2 linked regions of the Pokkaliibacter sp. MBI-7 genome follow. The protein of the gene in region 1 binds, or shares a complex with, the protein of each later gene. Links are inferred from orthologs where the notes say so. Each region holds a gene or a part of one and is shown on either strand. Other genes may lie near its edges.

Region 1 (17,895 bases):
GGCATTGTACACTAGGGGCTAAACCACCACACCCTTCCCTGCCCTCACCAGCACCGCAAAAACACTTGACTGAAAAAACCAGAATCGTATGATACGCGCCATCGCAAAAGCGATTCGTTATATTACTGGAAATGGTGGGCGTAGCTCAGTTGGCAGAGCTCCGGATTGTGATTCCGGCGGTCGTGGGTTCAAGCCCCATCGTCCACCCCATCCAGTACCTCACTGCACACATCTCAAAACTTCACCCAACCTCTATAAAGCAGCCGCATATTGCGGCCACTCAGAACACTTCCTTACATCATTCAACTGAAATGATTTCCGCTGAAAGCATATCAATCACTGCGTGAAGCTCAGCGTCATACTCAGCCTTAACAGATACAACCTCACCACTTATAGGATGGCGAAACGTCAACCTGGCCGCATGCAGAAAGAGTCGATTTAAACCGTACTGTTTTGCAGCTTTGTTCACCTCATCCACCCCGTACTTGTCATCACCAATGATTGGATGCCCCGCAAACTGGGAGTGAACTCGAATTTGATGCGTTCGACCTGTAATAGGCTTCGCCTCAACCAGGGTATATGAAGCAAAACGCCTCAAGACCTTAAACTCAGTCAGAGAGGGTTTACCGTCAGCGTCCACTCTCACAACTCGCTCACCAGAACGCAGTTCATTTTTCTTTAATGGTGCATTTACATGCTGATGCCGACTGGGCCAACGCCCCTGAACCAGTGCATGATACACTTTGTCTACACCGCCATCACGCAGCGCTTCATGCAGCGCTCTCAATGCAGAACGCTTCTTTGCCACCAGGATACAGCCTGAGGTATCGCGATCCAGGCGATGCACTAACTCCAGCATTTTAAGCTCGGGCCGCAGCTGACGCAGACTTTCAATTAAGCCAAGGCTAATCCCACTTCCACCATGCACCGCCAATCCAGAAGGCTTGTTAATCACCATCAACGCATCGTCTTCATACAGAATGGCGTCTTCAATTTTTCTACCTAATCCCGCAGAAACCGGAGGAGGAGCATCACGCTCAGGAAGCCTGACAGGAGGCAAGCGAAGCTCTTCACCACCGACGATTCGGTAGTCAGGCTTGACCCGCTTCCGATTTATCCGTATTTCCCCTTTGCGCATCATGCTGTAAATACGGGTTTTCGGAACCCCTTTAAGCATGGCCAGCAGAAAGTTGTCCAGGCGCTGACCTTGGTAATCAATGCTTATGGTTAACCATTGGACTTGGGCTGATGAGGGTTTCTGTTGATCGCTCATAACTGCTTGATTCAAATTGATCTGCCTATTTGATTGCGGCGGGGAAATACTGCTATATTGAGGCCGCTAACGAAGCTCAGCTCTTTAGAAGGACCAAGCCCCGATTGGGCTCCTCTACCCTGCTCTTCGTGCACTCATGATACCGTTGGGGACTGACTTTGCCTATGTGCAGCTGCCCAACAAAAGAATTAGGTCGCATCACATTATTGGTGCGAAGCAACTAACCAGCCTTCCGTTCGATGCTAGTACCACTGTTTTAGGTCAGCTTCTTAATGGAAAGCCTGGAGTAAGAGCCTTTAATACCTGTTGTCAATTGATTGACGCGTAAGCAGGGCAGAACCTGCAAGAGCAGTGCTGGGAAATGTAATTTGATGGAAGGCATACCTTCTACCAAATCCACTCAGCTAACTCCGCATCAACACCCTAAAACGACAGGCTATGGTAACGCTTATATTCCTATCCGAACGCAACTAATATCGTGTGCTCGGTAGTGGCTTTCCCTGTATTTGCAACGCGTTACTGACCGAAACGGCACCGACACTCTGAAATTGACAGCGCCAAGCCGGCCCGGAGATTGACCTCTCTGCAAGAAGAACCGGTAGTAAAAACTGGGCTGCTGTCTTGGCCGTTACACAGTGGATATTTACATCGACGCTAGGCCCTATATGGTCTGACGTTAAAAATGAAAAGAATGATGATCAACGCAACCCAGCCTGAAGAAATCCGGGTTGCTCTTGTTGACGGTCAAAGACTCTACGATCTGGACATTGAGTCCGTCTCCCGCGAACAAAAGAAAGCCAACATATATCGTGGCCGTGTTACCCGCATAGAACCCAGCCTTGAGGCAGCCTTTGTTGACTATGGCGCGGACCGCCATGGCTTCCTTCCACTAAAAGAAATTGCTCGAGAATACTTCAATAACGAAGGCAAAGGTGGCCGTGTAGCCATTCGCGAAGCGATTCGCGAAGGACAAGAAGTCATAGTTCAGATAGACAAGGAAGAAAGAGGCAACAAAGGCGCGGCACTGACGACGTTTATTAGTCTTGCAGGGCGTTACTTGGTACTAATGCCAAATAATCCCCGTGCTGGTGGCATCTCTCGTCGCATTGAGGGTGAAGAACGTCAGGCTTTAAAGGATGCTCTAGACTCAATTCAAATTCCAGGGAGTGCCGGGGTTATTGTCCGCACCGCTGGCATTGGACGCACACCTGAAGAACTGCAGAACGACCTGGACTATCTGATGCAGCTCTGGGAATCGATCCGATCTGCAGCTCTTAATCGACCTGCACCTTTCCTGATCTATCAGGAAAGCAATGTCATTATTCGGGCTATGCGTGATTATCTTCGCCAGGATATTGGCGAAGTATTGATCGATTCTGCAGAAGTGCATCAGGACGCAATGAATTTTGCTCGTCAGGTCATGCCGACATTCCAGAGCAAGATCAAACTGTACCAGGAAGACATTCCTCTATTTACACGGTTCCAGATTGAATCCCAAATCGAGACAGCCTTCCAGCGCGAAGTACGCCTCCCATCTGGCGGCTCAATTGTAATCGACCCCACAGAAGCACTGGTCTCGATCGACATCAACTCCTCTAGAGCCACCAAAGGTGGTGATATCGAGGAAACCGCTCTGCAGACCAACCTTGAGGCGGCAGATGAGATAGCCCGTCAGTTACGTCTGCGGGATATTGGCGGACTGGTAGTCATCGATTTTATTGATATGACTCCCATCAAGAATCAGCGTGAAGTGGAAAACCGCTTAAAAGATGCACTTAAGGTAGATCGTGCGCGCATCCAGATTGGACGCATCTCTCGCTTCGGTCTGCTTGAAATGTCACGTCAACGTCTTCGCCCATCGCTGGGTGAAACCACAGCAATGACATGCCCACGCTGTCACGGCCAAGGCAGCATTCGCGATGTAGGCTCGCTATCACTTTCCATCATGCGCCTGATCGAAGAAGAGGCACTGAAGGAGCGCACCGCCCAGATTCGCGCCATCGTTCCCGTGAGCGTTGCAACCTACCTGCTTAACGAAAAGCGGCCACATCTGTCACGCCTTGAGCAACGCCAAAGCATCAAGATTGTCATCGTCCCCAATCCTAATCTTGAAACACCTCACTACGAGGTTATACGTCTGCGAGACGACAATGTTGAAGCCCGCTCCACCGACGCCAGCTATGAGCTGATTGAAGAAGAGCATAGCGACGAGACTACTCCGGTAGCAGCACAGCATTCACGCGAGGAAGCAGCAGTCAAAAGCATGCCTCCGGCAGCATCGGCTCCGTTGCCAACCGTCTCCCCCCCCCCAGCAGCAATTGCACATCAGGCCCCTTCTGTAGGGCTCGGCCGCCGGTTGCTAAAAGCTTTCAGCAGCTGGTTCCAGGGAGAGACCAAAGATGAAACGGCACCGACCGTAGAGCAGCCAGCACAACCGAAACCAGAAAGCAGTGAGCGCGAAACCAGTAATCGTCGTCATGAGCGGAATGATCGTAATCGTCGAGGTCGCGACAATGAACGCCGAGACAATGGCCGTAACGATGCAGAGCGCCGCACAGACTCTGAACGCAAAGTCGACAGCGAAGATCGTGCAGCTCGTGAAGACGACAGCCGCGAGCGAAATACTCGGGACAATCGAGGTCAACGTGATCGTCGTCGCAATAGCCGCAATGAGCGTACCACTCGTGAAACTGAAGTGGATACTGAAAGCAATGAACAGTTAGTAACCCAAACCGTTACTGAGGGCTCAAATGAATCATCTGCCCCTGAGCAAGCCAGTGATGATCGTCGCCGGGGACGTCAGCGCCGTCGACGTGATCGCAGTGCGAAGCGCACCCCACTACCTGACCACCTAAAAGCTCAGGCAATCGGTGAAGAAACCGAACCCGCCCTGACAGAAGATGAAAAATCAGTTAATGAGCTCGCTATCGTCGTTGCTGCAGACGCTGTGGTAGTGGAGACCGCAAGCACAGCAGACGCACCTGACTCTACATCCGCAGACGAGGTGATGAGCACTGACGAAAGCAACGTAGCTATCTCTGCTTCAGACGCCAGCGACGACCAGGACGAACACCCCCAGCGACGTCGCCGCAACCGCGGACGCAACAACAACCGCAGAGACGACAAGTCTGCAGAAGCTGTTAGCACTGAGGTTGCCACTGACGATGCCGTGGCTGTTGCAAGTGATACTGCCGTATCACAGTCATCAGAAATAGCGCACGCCATTTCTGATGAACAAATAGCGAATCAGCCGGAGCCCACCAGTCTGCCGGACTCCACCGAGGTCAACTCTGCAGTGGCAGCAGATGCTATTGCCGTAGAAGCACCCGTTACTGACCAGTCTACGGCAACTGAGCTGGTTGTTACCGACAGCGAGAGCTATCCAGCAGCAGAGCAAGTTGAGCACAAGGAAGTAATTGCACCTGAGCAACTTACAGCCTCTGCTGAGACTGCTGAGACTGCTGAGACTGCTGAGACTGCTGAGACTGCTGAGACTGCTGAGACTGCTGAGACTGCTGAGACTGCTGAGACTGCTGAGACTGCTGAGACTGCTGAGACTGCTGAGACTGCTGAGACTGCTGAGATTGTCAGCGAGCAAGCTTCCGAAGAGCAGACTGTGCAACTGGCAGAAGAGAAGGCTGATGAAGCTCCTTTGGAGCCACAACCCTCCGAAGATGCACCAAGGCGCGTTCGCCGTGCTCATAATGACCCACGTGAAATCAAGCGCCGTCAAATGCTCGAAACTCAACAGCAGCCCGAAGTAAGTAGCCAAGACGAGTAATATACCCAACTCGTGAAAATAAAAGGGCTTGCATCTGCAAGCCCTTTTTAGTTTCACCCGTCTGCGAAACCGCAGCGGGGGTAGTGCACCTATTCATATTCACTAAACGATCCCTAAAACCCTGACCAAAGTGAACGTGACGTTATTGCAGAACCACAGGTTCCTGCTCTAACAAAACACCGTAGCGTTGCTTTACTGCCAATTGAATACGCTGCGCCAGCGCCAATAACTGCTCTCCATTGCCACCACCATGATGGACTAACACTAGCGCCTGATCCTTGTGCACCCCTACTGCTCCCTCACGCCAACCTTTGAAGCCTAGTTGATCTATCAGCCAAGCTGCAGCAAGTTTATAGCCTGGACCATCGACAAAGCCAACCAAACCCGGGTAGTCATGGCGCAACAGATCGAACTGCTCTGCTGTTATCCAAGGATTTTTAAAAAAGCTCCCCGCATTTCCTAATACATCAGGGTCTGGCAACTTTGACTGGCGAATAGCTACCACTGCTTCAGCAACCTGCTGCACCGTTGGCCGTTCAATACCCTTCTGGTCAAAATAGTCACGCAGAGCCTTATATTTGATCTGGGCATCAGCCTGCTTTGACAAGCACAACTCTACGGACACAATGATCCAGCTCTTACCAATGCTCTCTTTGAAGATGCTATGTCGGTAGGAGAAGTTGCAATCAGCTGCTTCTCGCGTGCAGAACGCTCCTGTGACAGTATCGAGATACTGCACTCGTAGTAGAACGTCCTTTAACTCCATGCCATAAGCGCCAATATTTTGCACTGGCGCAGCACCTACGGTACCTGGAATCAATGCCAAATTTTCCAAACCTGACCATCCCTGAGACAAGCTGAAGCAGACCAAAGAATGCCAGTTCTCTCCTGCCCCAACGTTTAAAGTAACGTCCGACTCATTCTCGGATAGCACCTCAACGCCTTTGATATCAATTAACAAAGTAAGACCAGGCAGGTTCTGGCACAGCACTACATTGCTACCCCCACCTAGCACACGCCATGCGAGATTGCGCTTTTGCGCAACAGCAATATCTTGCTGCAATTGGCTAGCAGAGTGCACAACAGACAGGTACTCAGCTTCTACTGAAAATCCAAAAGTATTCAACCTAAGTAAATCGGCGTTCTCTTGCCAGTGCTCAGGATAGTCACTCACTTCACTAAATCCTTAATTAAGGCATCCGCAGCCACTTCAACAAGATCAAGCACCAGCTCAAACCCAGACTCTCCATCATAGTAAGGATCAGGCACCTCCTCTATTGAATCTGGATGATAATGGAGGAACAAACCAAGTTTATGCTGCAATTGAGCGGGGCAATTCTGCTTCAAGCTACTTAGATTGGCATGATCCATAGCCAGAATTACATCAAACTCTTCAAAGTCTGATGGCATGACCTGGCGAGCTCTGAGGGGAGTTAAATCGTAGCCACGCCTGGCGGCAGCACGACAGCTCCGTCTATCAGGTGACTCACCCGTATGGTAAGCAGCCGTCCCTGCCGAATCGACCTGAAAACGCCTACCCAACCCCTGCTGGGTGATTTTCTTTGCCAGCACACCTTCTGCAGTAGGGGAACGACAGATGTTGCCAAGGCACACTAAAAGAATTTTGTACATCTCTCACCGAATAGTCAGACAGCTCAACAAACAATGGCTCTAAAGAGGCATACACAGCCTCCAGATTCAGAATTTTCAGCTATCGGCCATCGCCAAGTATCGAACGTACTCGTACCAGATCATCAGGTGTATCTACACCAGCAGGAGGAATGACCGACGCCTCAGAGACCTGAATATAGCCACCATTCCACAGTACACGTAGCTGCTCCAGCGCCTCCCATTGTTCTATCGGAGCGGGTGACCACTGGACGAACTGATTCAACAAACCAACACGGTAACTGTACAGCCCGATATGTCGAAATGCCTGCCAGCCTGACGGCGGAACATCGCTGATACCTTGAGCAAACTCATCCCGATGCCACGATACAGGCGCACGGCTAAAATAAAGCGCCTTACCATGTACATCTTTAACGAGCTTGACCACGTTGGGATTGGCGAATAACGCCATATCCTCAATCGGCTCGCACAACGTTGCCATGTCCGCCTGAGGATGCTTCAGCAGAGTCTGCGCGACCTGATCAATCAAGGTTGCAGGCAGCATCGGCTCATCCCCCTGAACGTTCACGATGACCTCGTCATCTGACAGTTTCAACTGTGACGCCACCTCCTGAATCCGATCAGTACCGGAGGGATGTGCCGCAGAAGTCATACATACTTCAGCGCCGAAGGCTCTGGCCATGCTTTCAATTCTCTCATCATCAGTAGCGATGATGACGCGCGCCGCTCCACTGGCACACGCTTTCTCCCACGTGTGCTGGACCATTGGCTTACCGGCGATATCCAGCAGGGGTTTGCCTTTCAGGCGGGTGGACGCGTAACGGGCAGGGATGACAACCAGAAACGACATAGTCTGTGAAACTCCCGAACAAATACTACCTTGCAGCAAAAAGGCCGCTTCTTTATTAACGCTGCTTTGGACGCTTCGCCCGTTCTTCTTCGGTCAAGCTACGCGCTTCTGACTCCAACATCACGGGAATACCATCACGTACCGGATAAGCGAGATTGCTGGCATAGCAAAATAGCTCCTGACGATCGGCATGCCACTCAAGCGGCGCCTTGGTAACGGGGCACACTAGCAAATCCAATAACTGCTTATCCATTCTGGATCTCCGTAAAACTAGGCATGCTGATCCTGACGGACAACACGATGATAGATATCGATTTATACAACCCACCGGGCAAGGCTAAGCCTCGACAGCAACGTGCATTGTTAACATTTGGAAAGCAGATTTCAGCGCCTTTTCAGGTTAAGGCTACGTAGCTTTTCCGCCAACGCGCTAAAAAAGCTATCTGACAGCACCGCAGTAATATCCAGATACCACAGGTTATCTACTGCAAAACCACCACACTTCACAGCATCTTTAGCTGTTACGACAACCGGCATGCCTCCACTCGGTATATCTTCTTGCTGAAAGTGATAGTGGTCAGGCTTACTGATAGAACGCGTAATTTTGATGCCTAGCGATTCCAACGTCGAAAAAAAACGTGTGGGATTACCTATTCCGGCCATCGCAATGACCTCTCGCCCACTCCATGCGTGAACATCAGAAGCCTGCCCTGTATGCACATGAACCATTTGCTGGGCACGAATATGCATTGTAAAGGAAGTCGTTACAGGTGTGCTGGCCGCATAGCCATTGACCACACAAAAATCCACTTCAGCAAGACGCTCAGGCGGCTCCCTAAGCGGCCCGACCGGCAGACAATGGCCATTCCCCAGGCCGCGATGACCGTCAACGACAGCAATTTCTATATGACGCCCTAAGCGGTAGTGCTGAAGGCCATCATCACTGAAGATCAGATCACAATCATTGTTTTCCAGCAGCCATTGCACCGCTGCTACACGATCTGGAGCAATAACCACCGGACAATCGCAAAGCTTTCGCAGCAGCGCAGGCTCATCACCCGATATAGCAGGATCAGTATCCACTTCAACCGTCAAAGGATAGACATCGGACTGGCCGCCGTACCCACGACTGACTACTCCAGGCCGATAACCTTGCTGCTTTGCCCAGGTAACCAGTGCTGTAATCAAAGGCGTCTTACCAGTACCACCAATAGATATGTTACCCACCACAACCACAGGCACCGGCGCCAACCAGGCATTAGTTTGCAGGCGTTGCCTGCGTCGACTTGCCAACCGCTTAAACAGCACTTCAAGTGGCCATAACAGGTAGCTCAGCTTGTTATTGCCGTACCAGAGGGATTCAGAACTCAAAGCCATGAGCAAACTCTCAGCATGCTTACTCACCCTCACTCGTCAGGATACGAATATGCACATAGCCCGCCTGCCCTGCTGCATCCATGGCGCGCACTACAAACTGATGGGGTGTACTGGCATCGGCACTGATCAGCAAGGGTAGAGAGGTATCTCCTTTACCTGCCACTTCGATAGCATGCTTGACCGTAACAAGCTGAGCATCTGCCAGTACCGCATCATTGACTGCTATCTGGCCGTCAGCACTGATACTGACCTCTATCGACTGCACCGGTGCTTCTTCTATAGTCGCCGAAGATGACGGCAGAGTGAGCTGCAGCGGCCTGTCCTTCTGAAAGGTGGTGGAGACCATAAAAAAGATCAGTAGCAAAAATACCACATCGATCAAAGGTGTCAGATTGATGCTCACCTCTTCCCGATTCTGACGGCGGAACTTCATACTTTGGCAAGCTCCGTAGCTTGCTCGTGCTCACGATCACCATGCAGCATTTCTACGAGCTTGATTGCCTGACCTTCCATATCGACGACCAAGGTATCGACACGGCGCTGCAGCATGCGATGTAAAAACACTGCAGGTATGGCAATGACCAGGCCGGTTACGGTAGTCAGCAAAGCCTCAGAGATACCTCCGGCCAGCAGGGCCGTGTTTCCCGTTCCCGCATGGGAAATTTCGGTAAAGACTTTGATCATCCCCAACACGGTGCCAAGTAGACCTAACAACGGTGATATAGCGGCAATGCTGCCAAGGGTACTCAGGTATCGCTCCAGTTCATGGATGACCTGACTGGCCGACTCTTCTATGCTTTCCTTCATGATGTCCCGTCCATGACGCGCATTCAGCAAACCAGCCGCCATAATCGCTCCCAGTGGACTGCTTTTACGAATTTGCTGCAATCTGGTGTTATCGAGCCGATGTTGACTGACGGCATCCCAAACTTCACTGAGAAGATGTGCCGGTGCTATGCGGGAAGGCCGCAGCGTCCACAGTCGTTCAATGCAAATTGCCAGCGCAACAACCGAACACAACAACAGAGGGACCATGGTCCACCCTCCGGCAATCAGCAAATCCAGCACTTTGTTCTCCCAGCTGAAATCAAGCGGTCAGCTTTGACCAAATATTCCCAATACCTGACGTTACCTTGGCGCCCACTGCCACCAAAGCCGAGCGTCAGTCTCTCGATAACCTGTAATGCGAAGCGGCTCATCTGCGCGGCTATCAGCAGTCACACTGCCATCGACGCCGGTATTATAGGTTGCGATGGCGCGCGATTGAAACCGACGAAGGGTTTCGACATGCGGGTGGCCAAAATGATTCCGGTAGCCTGCGGTAAAAATGGCGGCCACAGGCCGAGTCACATCCAGCATTGACTCCGACGAGCCGGTTCGGCTGCCATGATGCGAGGCCACCAGTAACGAGGCCTGTAGCTCATTGTTGGTAAGCTCCATCAGCCTTTGCTCAGCACGCTGGTCCAAATCACCCAGTAATAGTGCTGAATGATGAGTCCCCTGAACATGCAGCACACAGGAGGCACTGTTGTCATCACGCTGTGCTACGACAGGTAACTGCAACTGGCGAAAGGTTACGCCATCCCACTGCCAGGTCTTATCAACACATTGCTCAGCCTGCCAGTCGACGGACTGTAACTGACCAACAGTCCACTGTGCGGCAGGATATAAAGCATGAAGATAGACCGCACCACCACTGTGATCACGATCATCATGACTCACTAATATCCTGTCAGGCTCAAGTCCGGCACCTTGCAAATAGGGCTGTATAACACGCGGCGCAACCACGAAGTCGCCATACGCAGGGCCAGTATCATACAGCAAGGTATGACGTTTTGTTTGAAGGACAACGGCAGTACCCTGTCCAACATCCAGCGCTACTAAACGCCACTCCCCCGCTCCCAACTGCTCATATTGAGGAAAGACCAAGGGTAACCATGCCAACCAGACCCAGCGTTTACCCGGCAAAGCTTTGGCTCCAAGCAACCAGATGCTGGCAACCATGGCAACTCCTGGCCCAAGAATGGATACGTCACCTGGATGCCAGGGCAGATAAAGCGGATATGCATCGAAGAGATTTTTAAGTAACAGCCAGAGCGTCGTCAGCACATCACTCAGATAACCAGCTGTTTTCTCTACCCAATGCAAAGAAACCAGACTAGCGACAGCCAACAATAACAGCGGCGGAACCAGCAACGTGCTGACGACGGGGACGATTAACAGATTCAGCAAGGGTGAGGCAAAACTCAAAATGGCAAAGTTCGCCATTACCATGGGCAACATGAGGAAACTGAGCGCCAGCTGCACTCCCAGCCACTGCTGCCAGAATTTGTGCTGTGGCCGAGCCGGCTGCAGCAACCAGAGCAAGGTCGCTACCGCCATGGACGACAACCAAAAGTCCGCTCCCATAGGCGCACCCGGCCACAACAGTATGATCCCCGTCAGGGCATACAACAGTCGCAACCAGCCTGATACAGGTATGGCACGCCAGCCGCCGCACACCCAGACAACCAGCATAAAGAATGCACGCTGAGCCGGAAGCCCCCATCCCGACAGCGTGGCATAGGCTGCCGCCACTGCAAGCCCCATTATGTAGACCAGTGGCCATCGATTATAGAGCAACCCCAACCACTGTAACGACCGGCCCACTCCCTGCCCCAGCAATCCACCCAGTAGAAAAGCCAGCCCGATATGCAATCCACTGACGGCGACCAGATGCGCCAGTCCCGTTTGCTGCAGCAAGGACCAGTCATCATCACTCAGACCTCTCCGGTCAGCCATCAGCAAGGCTCGAATAATGGCACTGCCACTTGTATCCGGTAGCATTGCTCGCCACTGCTCGGCAAATTCATTACGCCACGCCTGCCAGCCCGCTTCCTGACCTAACAACCTGCCTTTGTCACGAGTAGTGCCGATGAAGCTCAATCCATGGGCATAGGCCCAGCGCTCAAAATCAAAGGCGCCCGAACTGGCATTACCGTGCAGTGGCTTGACTTTTACTTGATGCAGTGACCATATTTGCCCTGCAGCAACTGGTGACGACAACTCGGAAGGTAAATATAGAAGCGCACGACTGGACGTCAGCGCAGATAGTTCAGCAGACAGATCAGGAGAAGAGTGATCCTGAGAAGCAAGGCCTGCAGGACGGGAAAGTGATGCAACGACCACCTTTGCCCAGACTCGTTGACCATAGCTCGATGACTCTGGTAAATCTAGCACCACCACTTGCAAGTCTAAACGCTGCTCGAACAACCGTGGACCGGGAAATGGGTGGCACACCTGCCAGTAAAAGCTCGTCCACAATGTTCCCGTACTGACAGCAGAGAAAACCAGCAGTACCTTGAAAGCGTTGAGTTGACGAGCGAGGTACCACCTGGAAATGAAGGCCAGCATCAGCGTGACTAACAACAGCGCTATCAGCCACAGCAACGAAGGCAACACCGGCAAGGCATAAACCCCTACCGCGCCAACAACAAAACCCAACGCCATCCGGCCAGTCATCTGCCTGTCACTCATCCATGTATAATTGGCATTTCTTCCTGTAAGGCGCATAATAGCGCCGCTTGAGCCTGCCCTTCAGCGAAACAGTCCATGCCTCGTAAATTACTGAAACGCTTTATACCCCAACCTGCAGAGCTAAAGAAGCATCGTTCCCTGCGCTGGCTCGGCGAACTGCTTGATGGCCCCAATATCTGGCATTTGACCCGAGGATCAGTGTCCAGAGCATGCTTCGTGGGTATTTTCTGTGCTTTTCTACCTATGCCATTCCAGATGGTGGTAGCTGCAGTATTTTCTATTCTTTGCAGAAGTAACATGCCACTGAGCGTAGCACTGGTGTGGCTGACCAACCCCGTTACCATGCCTCCCGTCTTCTACTTCTGTTATCGCGTTGGTGCCTGGATGCTTAATATGGAGCCAGTGCACTTTTCCTTTAGCGCACTGACTTCAGGACTAGGCTCAAGCCTGAAGAATATCTGGGAACCCTTACTTGCTGGCTCCTTGACCTGCGGCATCGTCTTCGGCTGTTTATCCTATCTGCTGATGCAGGGCTTCTGGCAGTGGTCAGTGCGTCGAAACTGGGCCGCACGCATAGCCAAACGCAAGGCAGCACGGGAGCAACAGCACAGATCCTGATAATACTGAATCCAACGGGTTCAACAGGACTGTGCAATAAGATGGATAGGGCTGTGAAAGGATGGCATTGGAGAACACGCTCAACCTGGCGCCCGCCCTTCAACGTGACACCTTATTGCTCGCACCCTGTTCTGCCACATTGCTAACCAACATGGCAGAACAGGCATATGGATACTGTTGCAGTTAAGCCATACGTTCAGTGAGATGACCATCAACCAGATTGTACTGGCGGTGCAGCTTGTCAGCTAATGACAAGTCGTGAGTTACAATCACAAAAGCCGTGGCCAGGGTCCTGTTAAGTTCAAAAATCAGCTCCTGAACACTCTCTGCAGTATGCCGATCAAGGTTACCTGTCGGCTCATCCATCAGTACACAAGCTGGTTGCGTCACTAACGCACGTGCAATCGCTACTCGCTGACGCTCTCCTCCTGATAATTCAGATGGCTTGTGAGACTCCCGCTTCGCCAATCCCACCCGAGCTAACATGGCAGAGGCCCGTTGCTGCGCCTCTGATTTCTTAACACCGGCAATCAGTAACGGGATCTGCACATTCTCCTGCGCAGTAAACTCTGCTAACAGATGATGAAACTGATAAACAAAACCGAGGTGACGATTACGCCAACGACCTCTATTCGCTTCCGACAGATCAGCGAAGGATTGCCCTTTCAACAGCACCTTACCGCTGTCGGTAATATCCAACCCACCCAGCAGGTTAAGTAATGTTGACTTACCCGAACCAGAACTCCCGACAATCGCCACACTCTCACCCGGCACAATACTGAAATTGATATTGTCCAGGATCTGCAGCTTACGCTCACCTTCCTCATAGCTCTTGCTCAACCCCTGAGCAGATAACACCACTTCCTTATTACTCATAGCGCAATGCCTCCGCAGGCTGAGTTCTGGACGCACGCCAGGCTGGATAAATAGTGGCAACAAAACTCACAGCCAAAGATAGCGCACACACCGATACTACATCCTGTAGTTGCGGATCCGATGGTAAGTAGCTGATGAAGTACACATTGGGATCAAGGAACTGCACATTGAACACGCGCTGAATCCAGTTGACCAGATCCGTTACGGTGAAAGCGAGAATGACGCCTAATATGGCCCCGGATGCTGTACCCACCACACCGATGACCGAACCCTGAACCATAAAGATCTTCATGATGTCACCAGGCGTCGCTCCCAGCGTACGCAAGATGGCAATATCGGCCGTTTTGTCGGTCACTACCATGACAAGCGTCGATACAATGTTGAAAGCGGCAACGGCTACAACCAGTGACAGCAGCAACCCCATGATGGTTTTTTCCATCTTGATGGCTTGGAAAAGATTGCCCTGGGTACGGGTCCAATCGCTGACGCGATACATCCCGGGTAGTGCGGAGGCTATCTCCCTGATCCGTTGTGGTGCAGTGAACAGATCATCAAACTTGACACGAACACCGTCAACACCATCCCCAAGTTTCTTAACTTTGGCTGCATCTTCGATATTGATCAGGGCCAGATTGGCATCCAGCTGCGCACCAGTGGAGAAAGTCCCGACAACTTCAAAGCGTTTCATGCGAGGAAAGACGCCGCCCATGGTCGCCGTTGCTTCGGGCAGTATCAGCGTGACCTTGTCACCCACTCGCGCCCCAATAAACTGAGCCAGCAGATCACCGAGAATAATACCGTAGCTACCTGGCTGCAGTGCATCCAGGCTACCTTGGGTAATGTGATCTTTAATTATTGATACTTTTGGCTCCTGCTCAGGCAGGATCCCCTGCAGAAACACACCATTGGTTCGCCCCTCGAAATTCAGCATGCCTTCAGCCTGCACAAAAGGAGCTACACCCAGCACACCCGGTTTGCCAATGACCGCCTTTTCTACATCTCGCCAGTTTTGCATGACCGGATAACCCAGGATTTCACCATGTGGCACCATTCCCAGCACCCGCTCACGCATCTCCCGATCAAACCCGTTCATCACGGAAAGAACGGTAATAAGCACCATCACCCCGAGAGTGAGGCCCAGCATAGAAACCGCTGATATGAAGGATATGAAGTGATTTCTTCGCTTGGCACGGGTATACCGCAACCCTATCCAAGACGCCCAAGATTTGACCATGTGTTGCTCCTGCACCAGTGCAGGCGCTAGTCTGGGCAAAGCCCTGAGACAAGTCAATCGGGCCCGGGAGCCAGAAACAACATGACCGTCAATGATATAACCAGCACCGAATTAAGCCCACCTGCCTTTGCGTGCATCCAGGTTTTTAAGCAACTGCTGCTTGAGTTGCATACGCTCAGTAAGCTGATTGACGACCCACAACAGATGATCTGGATTTGGCTTGATACACCGACGGCAGATGAAAGTGCTGCCCGTACACTCTTAAAATCCCAGTTATTTGATCTTTGGCATAAAGATGGCCAGGACGGGCGCCGGACGCGCAATTTAATCGGACTGGTAGGCGCATCTGAAGCACTATTAAAGCAAGCAAGGCAGGTCAACCACGCGAAACTGGCTTTCAAACAGGCCATCAATAAATTGATGGAAGAGAATGACCAGTCTCTGGCTGGATTCCGACAGGCGGTAGAGCAACGTCATCCAGCAATTGCCCATCTTTTAAATCACCACGGACTGGCGCGCCTGCACCTGAAACAATGTTACCGAACCATCCCTGTGTTACACCCAAAGCCGGACAAGGTATCTTACAGTTGGTACAACAACGGCCGCAGCATCAAGAAACTCAGCCCTGCAGACGCCCACAAACTGCTGTGCCAATTTGATACCAGCAGCCCACATATCCAGACGCAGCTCAATCTGCTTGGCCATCTGGGCAGCGATACCGCTATTGCTCAAGTACAATCACAGGCTCCTCTACTACGTGCCAATCTGGTGTTCAAAATGGCAGAGCAAGGCGACTTCCGTAAGGCCATGAATGTCGCCCTTCCGCTGTTTTTTCCCTTAGCCGAGGGAGAGCAGCCTCCTTTGTACAAATGCCCTCCAGCGCCCCCGAGCAGCAAACGTACTCGATCACCCAGAAATGACGCCCAGATTGAGGATCATCCTTTCTTGCCAAGCATTCGAGGTTATCTCTACAAGCAGCGACAGGGTTCTTAATTGATTTATTCTTTTCTGACGGCTAAGGCCCTGGGTCTGGAGCCTTGATTAGCGCAGCACTTCAGACACTGGCCGGTGCCCGATATCGCGAATATGCTCAATACCCTGGCGATAAATACGATAGGCCTTAGCGAAACCGCGAACATAAACGCCCTCAATCGGCGCCAGCTGAAACATGTGAAAATCCTGCAAATCTTTAAGCATGAGGGCAACTTCACCGAATCGAGCGGACAGTCGCTGCTGAATATCTGACCATAGCACCGCATCACGCTGTACTTCGGTTACCGATACACGAAAGGAGAGACGCTCGCGCGCATGAATGACCTTCGCCTGAGACTCATCCTCAATAAACATGACACTAAGAGGGCTCGCATTCAGCAGGTTGCGCGTATGTGCTGCCAGTTCGCTGATATAGATATAGAGAAAACCCTCATCATCTTCGACGTAGGGCGTATAACTGACTTCCGGCCATCCCTGTTGATCCTGAGTCGCCATCATTAAACAGCGACATTGCTGCCTGAAGGCCAGCTGCTGGTCATAGATCCGTAAAAGTTGCTGTTCCTGCTCATCCATAATCCACTCCACATACAGAGATGCATTCAGCTAGTGTTACCTCTAAAAAGAAAGGAGAGCCATGCTCTCCTTTCTCTCTACTCAGTCTTGCAATCCGCGGCACATCAGCTGATGTTGAAGATACGGTTCAGACCATTCATGGCTGCCACCCGATAGGCTTCCGCCATAGTCGGATAGTTGAAAGTGGTATTAACGAAATACTCCAGCGTATTTGCCTCACCTTCCTGACGCATAATAGCCTGACCGATATGCACGATCTCTGACGCCTGGTCACCAAAGCAGTGAATACCCAAGAGGGCCAGTGTCTCGCGATGGAACAGAATCTTCACCATACCCACCTGCTCACCGGTAATCTGCGCGCGTGCAGTGTCCTTGAAGAATGCCTGCCCAACTTCATAAGGAATCTTTGCCGCAGTCAGCTCCTCTTCCGTTTTACCAACAGAACTGATTTCCGGAATGGTATAGATACCCGTAGGAACCTCATTGATATAGCGGAAGTCCAGAGCGTTGAGCATATCTGACGTCGCTGAGCGGCCTTGATCATATGCAGCCGACGCCAGACTTGGCCAGCCAATCACGTCACCTACGGCATAAATTCCGGGAACCGTGGTGCGATAGTGCTCGTCCACCTCCACCTGCCCGCGGCTATTCGGCTGCAGCCCAATATCTTCCAGACCCATATCGTCAGTGTTGCCAGTACGGCCATTACACCAGAGGAAGGCATCTGCGCGGATTTTCTTACCGGATTTGAGGGTCATAACGACGCCGGTATCCGAGCCTTTGACGCTGGAGTACTGCTCGCTGTGACGAATGACTACGCCATTATTGCGCAGGTGATAGCTGAGAGCATCAGAGATTTGGTAGTCAAGGAAAGACAGCAAACGATCACGAGTATCGATAAGGTCGACTTTGACCCCTAGGCCACTGAATATCGATGCATATTCACAACCGATAACCCCAGCACCGTAAATGATGATAGTCCTTGGGGTATGGCTTAACTTCAGAATCGAGTCACTGTTATAGATGCGTGGATGACGGAAGTCGATGTCATCCGGGCAGAACGGGCGCGAGCCAGTCGCCAGCACGAAACTGTCAGCTTGCAGTACCTCGTCACCCTTGCCTGCATTCCCTTTCACCTGAACGGTATTGGCATCCTGAAAACGTGCACTACCGAA
Region 2 (5,465 bases), on another replicon or contig:
TAGATAGTGTACGGTGCCGGTATGCTGTTCTGACGTGCCAGCTCCTTGTAATCACGACCATAGCGATAGGCGATTGAGTACAGAGTCTCGCCTGTCTTGACCACATGTTTACCGGCAACATCACCCGCATGAGCACGGGCAGAAAGATCGCTGACTGGTGCATATTTGCTGTTGCTAGAGCAGCCTGCAAGCAGCATCAACATCACCAGTACCAAACCTCTTATTGCTATGTTAGACATCAACCACGCGCCTCCTGAACAGAAGCGGCTCTGGACAATCCCAAAACAACCATCACTCCCAGCAACATCAGAGCCAGCACCGCAAACGTCATCGGGGCCTGGCCCGTCAACCCTTGATAAGAGTGAGGCAATACACTGTCTTGTAATAAAGGCACAGACTGACCATGACTATCGAGCCGATAGGCCCGGGTAATCTTCCATGGCCACACTTTCCCTAACGAACCCACCATAAAGCCCGTCAAAATCGCCAGAGTCATTGCACGATAATGTTGCAAGCACCAGCTGAGCACACGTGAAAAGCCCATTAATCCGGTAACGCAACCACAGACAAAGATTAAGAGCGTCGAGAACTGGAGCTGTTTAACCGCCGACAGGACGGGTTGATAGAGTCCTAAAATAAGCAATATGAAACTGCCAGAAATGCCGGGCAGGATCATCGCGCAGATGGCTATCGCACCACCAATAAACAAATTGAACGAGGTTGGAGGCATAGAAAATGCAAAACCCTGAGTTAATATCCAGCCCAGCAGTACACCCAGCACGAGACTCAAAAGTGTGTCAGTACGCCAACGCTCAACTTGACGCGCAATTAGCAGGCAAGATGCCATGACCAGACCAAAGAAAAAGCCCCAGATCAATAGAGGATAAAATTCGAGCAACCAGCTAATACCTTTGGCCAGAGTCAGAATACTGGTCAGTATTCCCGCTAGCAGTACTGCCAGAAATGAACCATTCGCTTCTCGCCAGGTGACCAGCACCCCTTTGCGAAATAGTGAGAAAAACAGACGCGGATGGATATTGCGAATGGTCAGCAGTAACTCTTCATAGATACCGGAAATAAAGGCAATCGTTCCACCAGAAACACCGGGAACAACATCTGCCGCCCCCATAGCCATGCCCTTGAGAAAAAGAAAAATACGTTCCATAAAAGGGATTCATTCCATTAGATCAATTAGCGTAGACGGCCCTTGAGCAGAGGCACAAATCGAACAGGTTCCAGCATTTCTTCATGATATTGGTCTTGCTGACGACGGATACGCCGCAGTGACTGCGCCTCCTGCCCTCCAACCGGAATAACCAGTACGCCACCTTCCGCCAGTTGAGCCAGAAGCTCGTACGGTACCTGCTCAGCGGCGGCAGTCACCAGAATTGCATCGTAGGGGCCTTTTTCTGGCCATCCGACTGTACCGTCCGAGTAACGAGGAAATACATTATAAACTTTCAACTGTTGCAGACGCTTGCGGGTCCGCTCATGCAAGGGGCGGATGCGCTCAAGAGTGTATACATGTTCTGCCAGAGCGGCCAACACGGCACTCTGATAGCCTGACCCGGTTCCGACTTCCAGCACCCTTTCCATTCTTCTGGCCCCCAGAATAAGCTCTGTCATTCTGGCGACCACATAAGGCTGGGATAAAGTCTGCTGATAGCCAATTGGCAGTGCGGTATCTTCATAGGCACGATGTGCCAAAGCCTCATCGACAAAAAGGTGCCGTGGGATGCGAAGCATCACATCTAACACCTCCTGGTCGCTTATCCCCTGCTCCAGCAAGCGAGCAATCATTCGCTCGCGAGTTCTGGCAGAGGTCATACCAATACCATCCAACTGGAAATCAGTCACTCCTACTCCTGAATACAGATCATTGGGCCCAACTACAGACATCTTTGACAGCATTCATACCGAGAACGCTAGTGAAAATTATCCAGCATCCGACTGAGCATGCACAACGCACAATTCACGTATCACCGAGGTAGCAAAACCACCACGGGGCAAGCTGAAAGACAGACTCAGGCGGTCATCCCTCAGATCAGACTGGACGTTAACCGGACGCAACTGTAGCGCTCGTCGCTCATGGTGAAGACCGAAAGACTCAAGACCGGTACACCAGGCTAGCCATGGCGATATGACGTCCTGCTCAAATGACTCACAGACACTGCGGCATCCGTATCCCTTACCCCATAGCGGCCCCGTCGGCCCCACTTGTCCCATTGCACACGCACTCAGCAACCCCTCACTGACCTGCTCGACAATAGAGACCGTATTGTTCGCCTGATCATAAACAGCCTCACCCGACAACAGCGTAGTCCAGGAGCCAGCAGCTATGCGCTCGCTCAGTACCTGATTAAAAATAAAACTCCGCGCTGTAGATAGAAACAACCCGCGCTTATAAGGTGATAATCGATCCAGCTCCCCCGCAAATAACCGCTCAACCATCTGCAGGTTATAGCCCTCTCGCCCAAAGCGCTGCTCACCAAAATAATTCGGAACACCTTCAAGGCCAATGCGTTGCAAGCGCTCTGCTAAGGAGCCCACCTCACCTCTCAACTGATGCAGGTGAATCTCAAAATGATTGCGTAGATGCATCCCACGTTTCAGCTTACGACTGTGACGCACACAGCGCAGGATACGCATGTTCTCGTGCTGAAAGCCTGCTATATCTGGCATGCTTTTGCCAGGCAGATGAAGACTGAACCACTGACTAGTCCGAGCATTACGATCCTTCATGCCTGAATAGCTGACAGCACGCAGCGGCAACTTGAGCCACTTGGCTAATACTCGTGCAGCATCATCTGTATTGAGTTCCCGTTTTTCAACCCAGACATAAAGGTGTTCGCCCTGCCCTTCAGGCTCAAACCCCAGCTCCTCAATAACTACAAAGTCCTCAGGAGAAACTTTAAGCTGCCCCTGCACTGCTGGCATCGATACGGCATAGCGCCAATCAGGTAACAAACTCATGGCTGCTTTTCTGGCTCCAACAACAAATAATAGGTCTCACCTTCCCGAATCATGCCCAACTCACTGCGTGCCCGCTCTTCAATGGCAGCCATACCTTGTTTGAGATCATCCACTTCAGCTTCGAGTAAATTGTTACGATGTTCCAAACGCTCGTTAAGTTGCCGCTGCTGCTGTATAGAGTCTTTCAGAGCCCAGAGGTCCGGCAAACTCCCCTCTCCCCACCAGAGTCGATATTGCAATCCTGCACAGAGCAGCAACAGGACAAGTACCAGACGCTTCATTTGTTTCGCTTCCCACTGTGTTCATTAGCGCTACGAACACCTCATGCTGCCCTTTATCCAAGCCTGAACAAAGAAGCAGGACAAAATAAAGCCTTATGCTAACCAACCCCCAACCTTCAGGGAAGTAAGTTCCCACTGTCAAGTTGCAGGTAACCGTTTTGAGAAAGCAAAAAAGGGGAGCTGAGCTCCCCTTTTTAATTCAATCAGGCTTATGCCTGACCTTTGATCTCTGAACGACCGCGATAAACAGCTTTGTCGCCCAGTTCTTCCTCGATACGCAGAAGACGGTTGTACTTGGATACACGATCAGAACGGCACAAAGAACCTGTCTTGATCTGCCCGGCAGCGGTACCCACTGCCAGATCAGCAATAGTGGTGTCTTCAGTCTCACCTGAACGGTGAGAGATTACTGCGGTATATCCAGCCTCTTTGGCCATTTTGATCGCATCAAGCGTTTCAGACAGCGAACCGATCTGGTTGAACTTGATCAGAATGGAGTTGCCGATACTCTTCTCAATGCCTTCTTTCAGGATCTTGGTATTGGTTACAAACAGGTCATCACCAACCAACTGAACGCGGGTACCAATCTGTTGGGTCAGAATCGCCCAACCTGCCCAGTCAGACTCATCCAGACCGTCTTCGATAGAAACGATAGGATATTTCTGCGACAGATCATCCAGATAGTTCACGAAGCCCGCAGAATCAAAGGTCTTACCTTCGCCAGAAAGCTGATACTGACCATCTTTATAGAACTCAGAAGAAGCACAGTCCAGCGCCAGGGTGATGTTGTCACCCAGCTGATACCCAGCGCGGGCCACCGCCTCCTGAATGACAACCAGCGCTTCTTCGTTGGAACCCAGATTAGGCGCAAATCCACCCTCATCACCGACCGCAGTATTCAGGCCGCGCTCAGACAAGACCTTTTTCAGGTTATGGAAAATCTCTGCACCGTAGCGCAGTGCTTCAGCAAAGCTTGGAGCGCCTACAGGCTGTACCATGAACTCCTGAATGTCCACGTTGTTGTCAGCATGTTCTCCACCATTGAGGATGTTCATCATAGGTACAGGCATGGAGTACACACCAGGGGTACCGTTAATATCGGCGATATGCTGATACAGCGGGATATTCCTGGCGGCAGCCGCTGCTTTGGCACATGCCAGAGAAACAGCCAGAATAGCATTGGCGCCAAGGCGGGCTTTGTTCTCGGTCCCATCAAGGGCCAGCATGATGTTATCGATTTCACGCTGATTCACCGCATCCTTGCCCAGCAAGGCTGCGCGAATTTCAGTGTTGATACCCTTCACTGCGGTAAGAACACCTTTGCCTAGATAACGGCTCTTATCGCCATCACGCAGCTCAAGCGCTTCGCGCGAACCAGTCGATGCGCCAGAAGGGGCACAGGCACTGCCAACAGTGCCACAGGACAGAATTACATCCGCTTCGACAGTGGGATTGCCGCGGGAATCCAAAACTTCACGTGCTTTGATATCGACGATTTGAGTCATACCAATCTCTGCTCCCTGTTAAAAGGTGGCTGATAAAATCCGGGGGATGCTCACTCTATGAGTTCCCGGCAAAGTTGTCGAACCAGTCCGATACAGCCTGCCCCAGAGGTTATACCTCTGGGGAGCCCGTTAGTATTTTATTGTTTGTCCGAATAGTCCACCGCGGCCTGGATGAAACCTGTAAACAGCGGATGACCATCGCGAGGAGTAGAGGTGAACTCAGGGTGGAATTGGCAGGCCACAAACCAGGGATGATCAGGCACTTCAACCACTTCGACCAACGCGCCATCCATTGAGCGACCGGAAATGGTCAGACCTGCATTGGTCAAACGACCCAGATAGTTATTGTTAAATTCGTAACGATGACGGTGACGTTCACTAATGACATCGCTACCGTAGCATTTGTAAGCCTGAGTACCTTCAAGTAGACGGCACTCCTGACCACCCAGGCGCATGGTGCCGCCCAGATCAGAGCCCTCGTCACGCATCTCGACTGAACCGTCTTCTGCGACCCATTCAGTAATCAAAGCAACAACGGGATGTGGCCCTTTGGGTTTGAATTCAGTGCTGTTGGCGCCTTCCAGCTTGGCAACGTTACGGGCAAACTCGATAACCGCTACCTGCATTCCCAGACAGATACCTAGGTAGGGTATACGGTTTTCGCGGGCAAACTGCACAGTACGAATCTTCCCTTCCACACCACGCT

What was found.
Region 2: the proteins of rne (region 1) and eno are in contact, whole or in part, in a solved structure (PDB 2FYM), measured with the Escherichia coli proteins. The link is inferred for Pokkaliibacter sp. MBI-7 from one-to-one orthologs.

What each region holds. Positions count from the first base shown.
Region 1 is NZ_JARVTG010000002.1:197,456-215,350, reverse strand. Bases 1,605-5,254 are described here. They hold rne (ribonuclease E), read left to right. Parts: upstream 1,605-1,964; coding sequence 1,965-5,054; downstream 5,055-5,254. Other genes in these bases: murB (UDP-N-acetylmuramate dehydrogenase), read right to left, coding at 5,197-5,254. In the rest of the region: 23S rRNA pseudouridine(955/2504/2580) synthase RluC, read right to left, coding at 299-1,273; more of murB, read right to left, coding at 5,255-6,228; QCD60_RS20595 (low molecular weight phosphotyrosine protein phosphatase), read right to left, coding at 6,225-6,686; kdsB (3-deoxy-manno-octulosonate cytidylyltransferase), read right to left, coding at 6,766-7,533; QCD60_RS20585 (Trm112 family protein), read right to left, coding at 7,589-7,786; lpxK (tetraacyldisaccharide 4'-kinase), read right to left, coding at 7,918-8,910; QCD60_RS20575 (biopolymer transporter ExbD), read right to left, coding at 8,930-9,343; QCD60_RS20570 (MotA/TolQ/ExbB proton channel family protein), read right to left, coding at 9,340-9,978; QCD60_RS20565 (DNA internalization-related competence protein ComEC/Rec2), read right to left, coding at 10,039-12,411; QCD60_RS20560 (DUF2062 domain-containing protein), read left to right, coding at 12,502-13,044; lipoprotein-releasing ABC transporter ATP-binding protein LolD, read right to left, coding at 13,228-13,920; QCD60_RS20550 (lipoprotein-releasing ABC transporter permease subunit), read right to left, coding at 13,913-15,154; QCD60_RS20545 (DNA replication terminus site-binding protein), read left to right, coding at 15,236-16,147; QCD60_RS20540 (pyridoxamine 5'-phosphate oxidase family protein), read right to left, coding at 16,196-16,720; sthA (Si-specific NAD(P)(+) transhydrogenase), read right to left, coding at 16,825-17,895. UniProt on the Escherichia coli protein: Endoribonuclease that plays a central role in RNA processing and decay. Required for the maturation of 5S and 16S rRNAs and the majority of tRNAs. Also involved in the degradation of most mRNAs.
Region 2 is NZ_JARVTG010000001.1:4,229,251-4,234,715, reverse strand. The notes cover bases 2,612-5,465. They hold eno (phosphopyruvate hydratase), read right to left. Parts: upstream 4,760-5,465; coding sequence 3,464-4,759; downstream 2,612-3,463. Other genes in these bases: QCD60_RS18655 (CTP synthase), read right to left, coding at 4,897-5,465; ftsB (cell division protein FtsB), read right to left, coding at 2,970-3,254; QCD60_RS18670 (tRNA pseudouridine(13) synthase TruD), read right to left, coding at 2,612-2,973. In the rest of the region: QCD60_RS18685 (peptidoglycan DD-metalloendopeptidase family protein), read right to left, coding at 1-239; QCD60_RS18680 (DUF368 domain-containing protein), read right to left, coding at 239-1,165; QCD60_RS18675 (protein-L-isoaspartate(D-aspartate) O-methyltransferase), read right to left, coding at 1,192-1,827; more of QCD60_RS18670, read right to left, coding at 1,936-2,611. UniProt on the Escherichia coli protein: Catalyzes the reversible conversion of 2-phosphoglycerate (2-PG) into phosphoenolpyruvate (PEP). It is essential for the degradation of carbohydrates via glycolysis.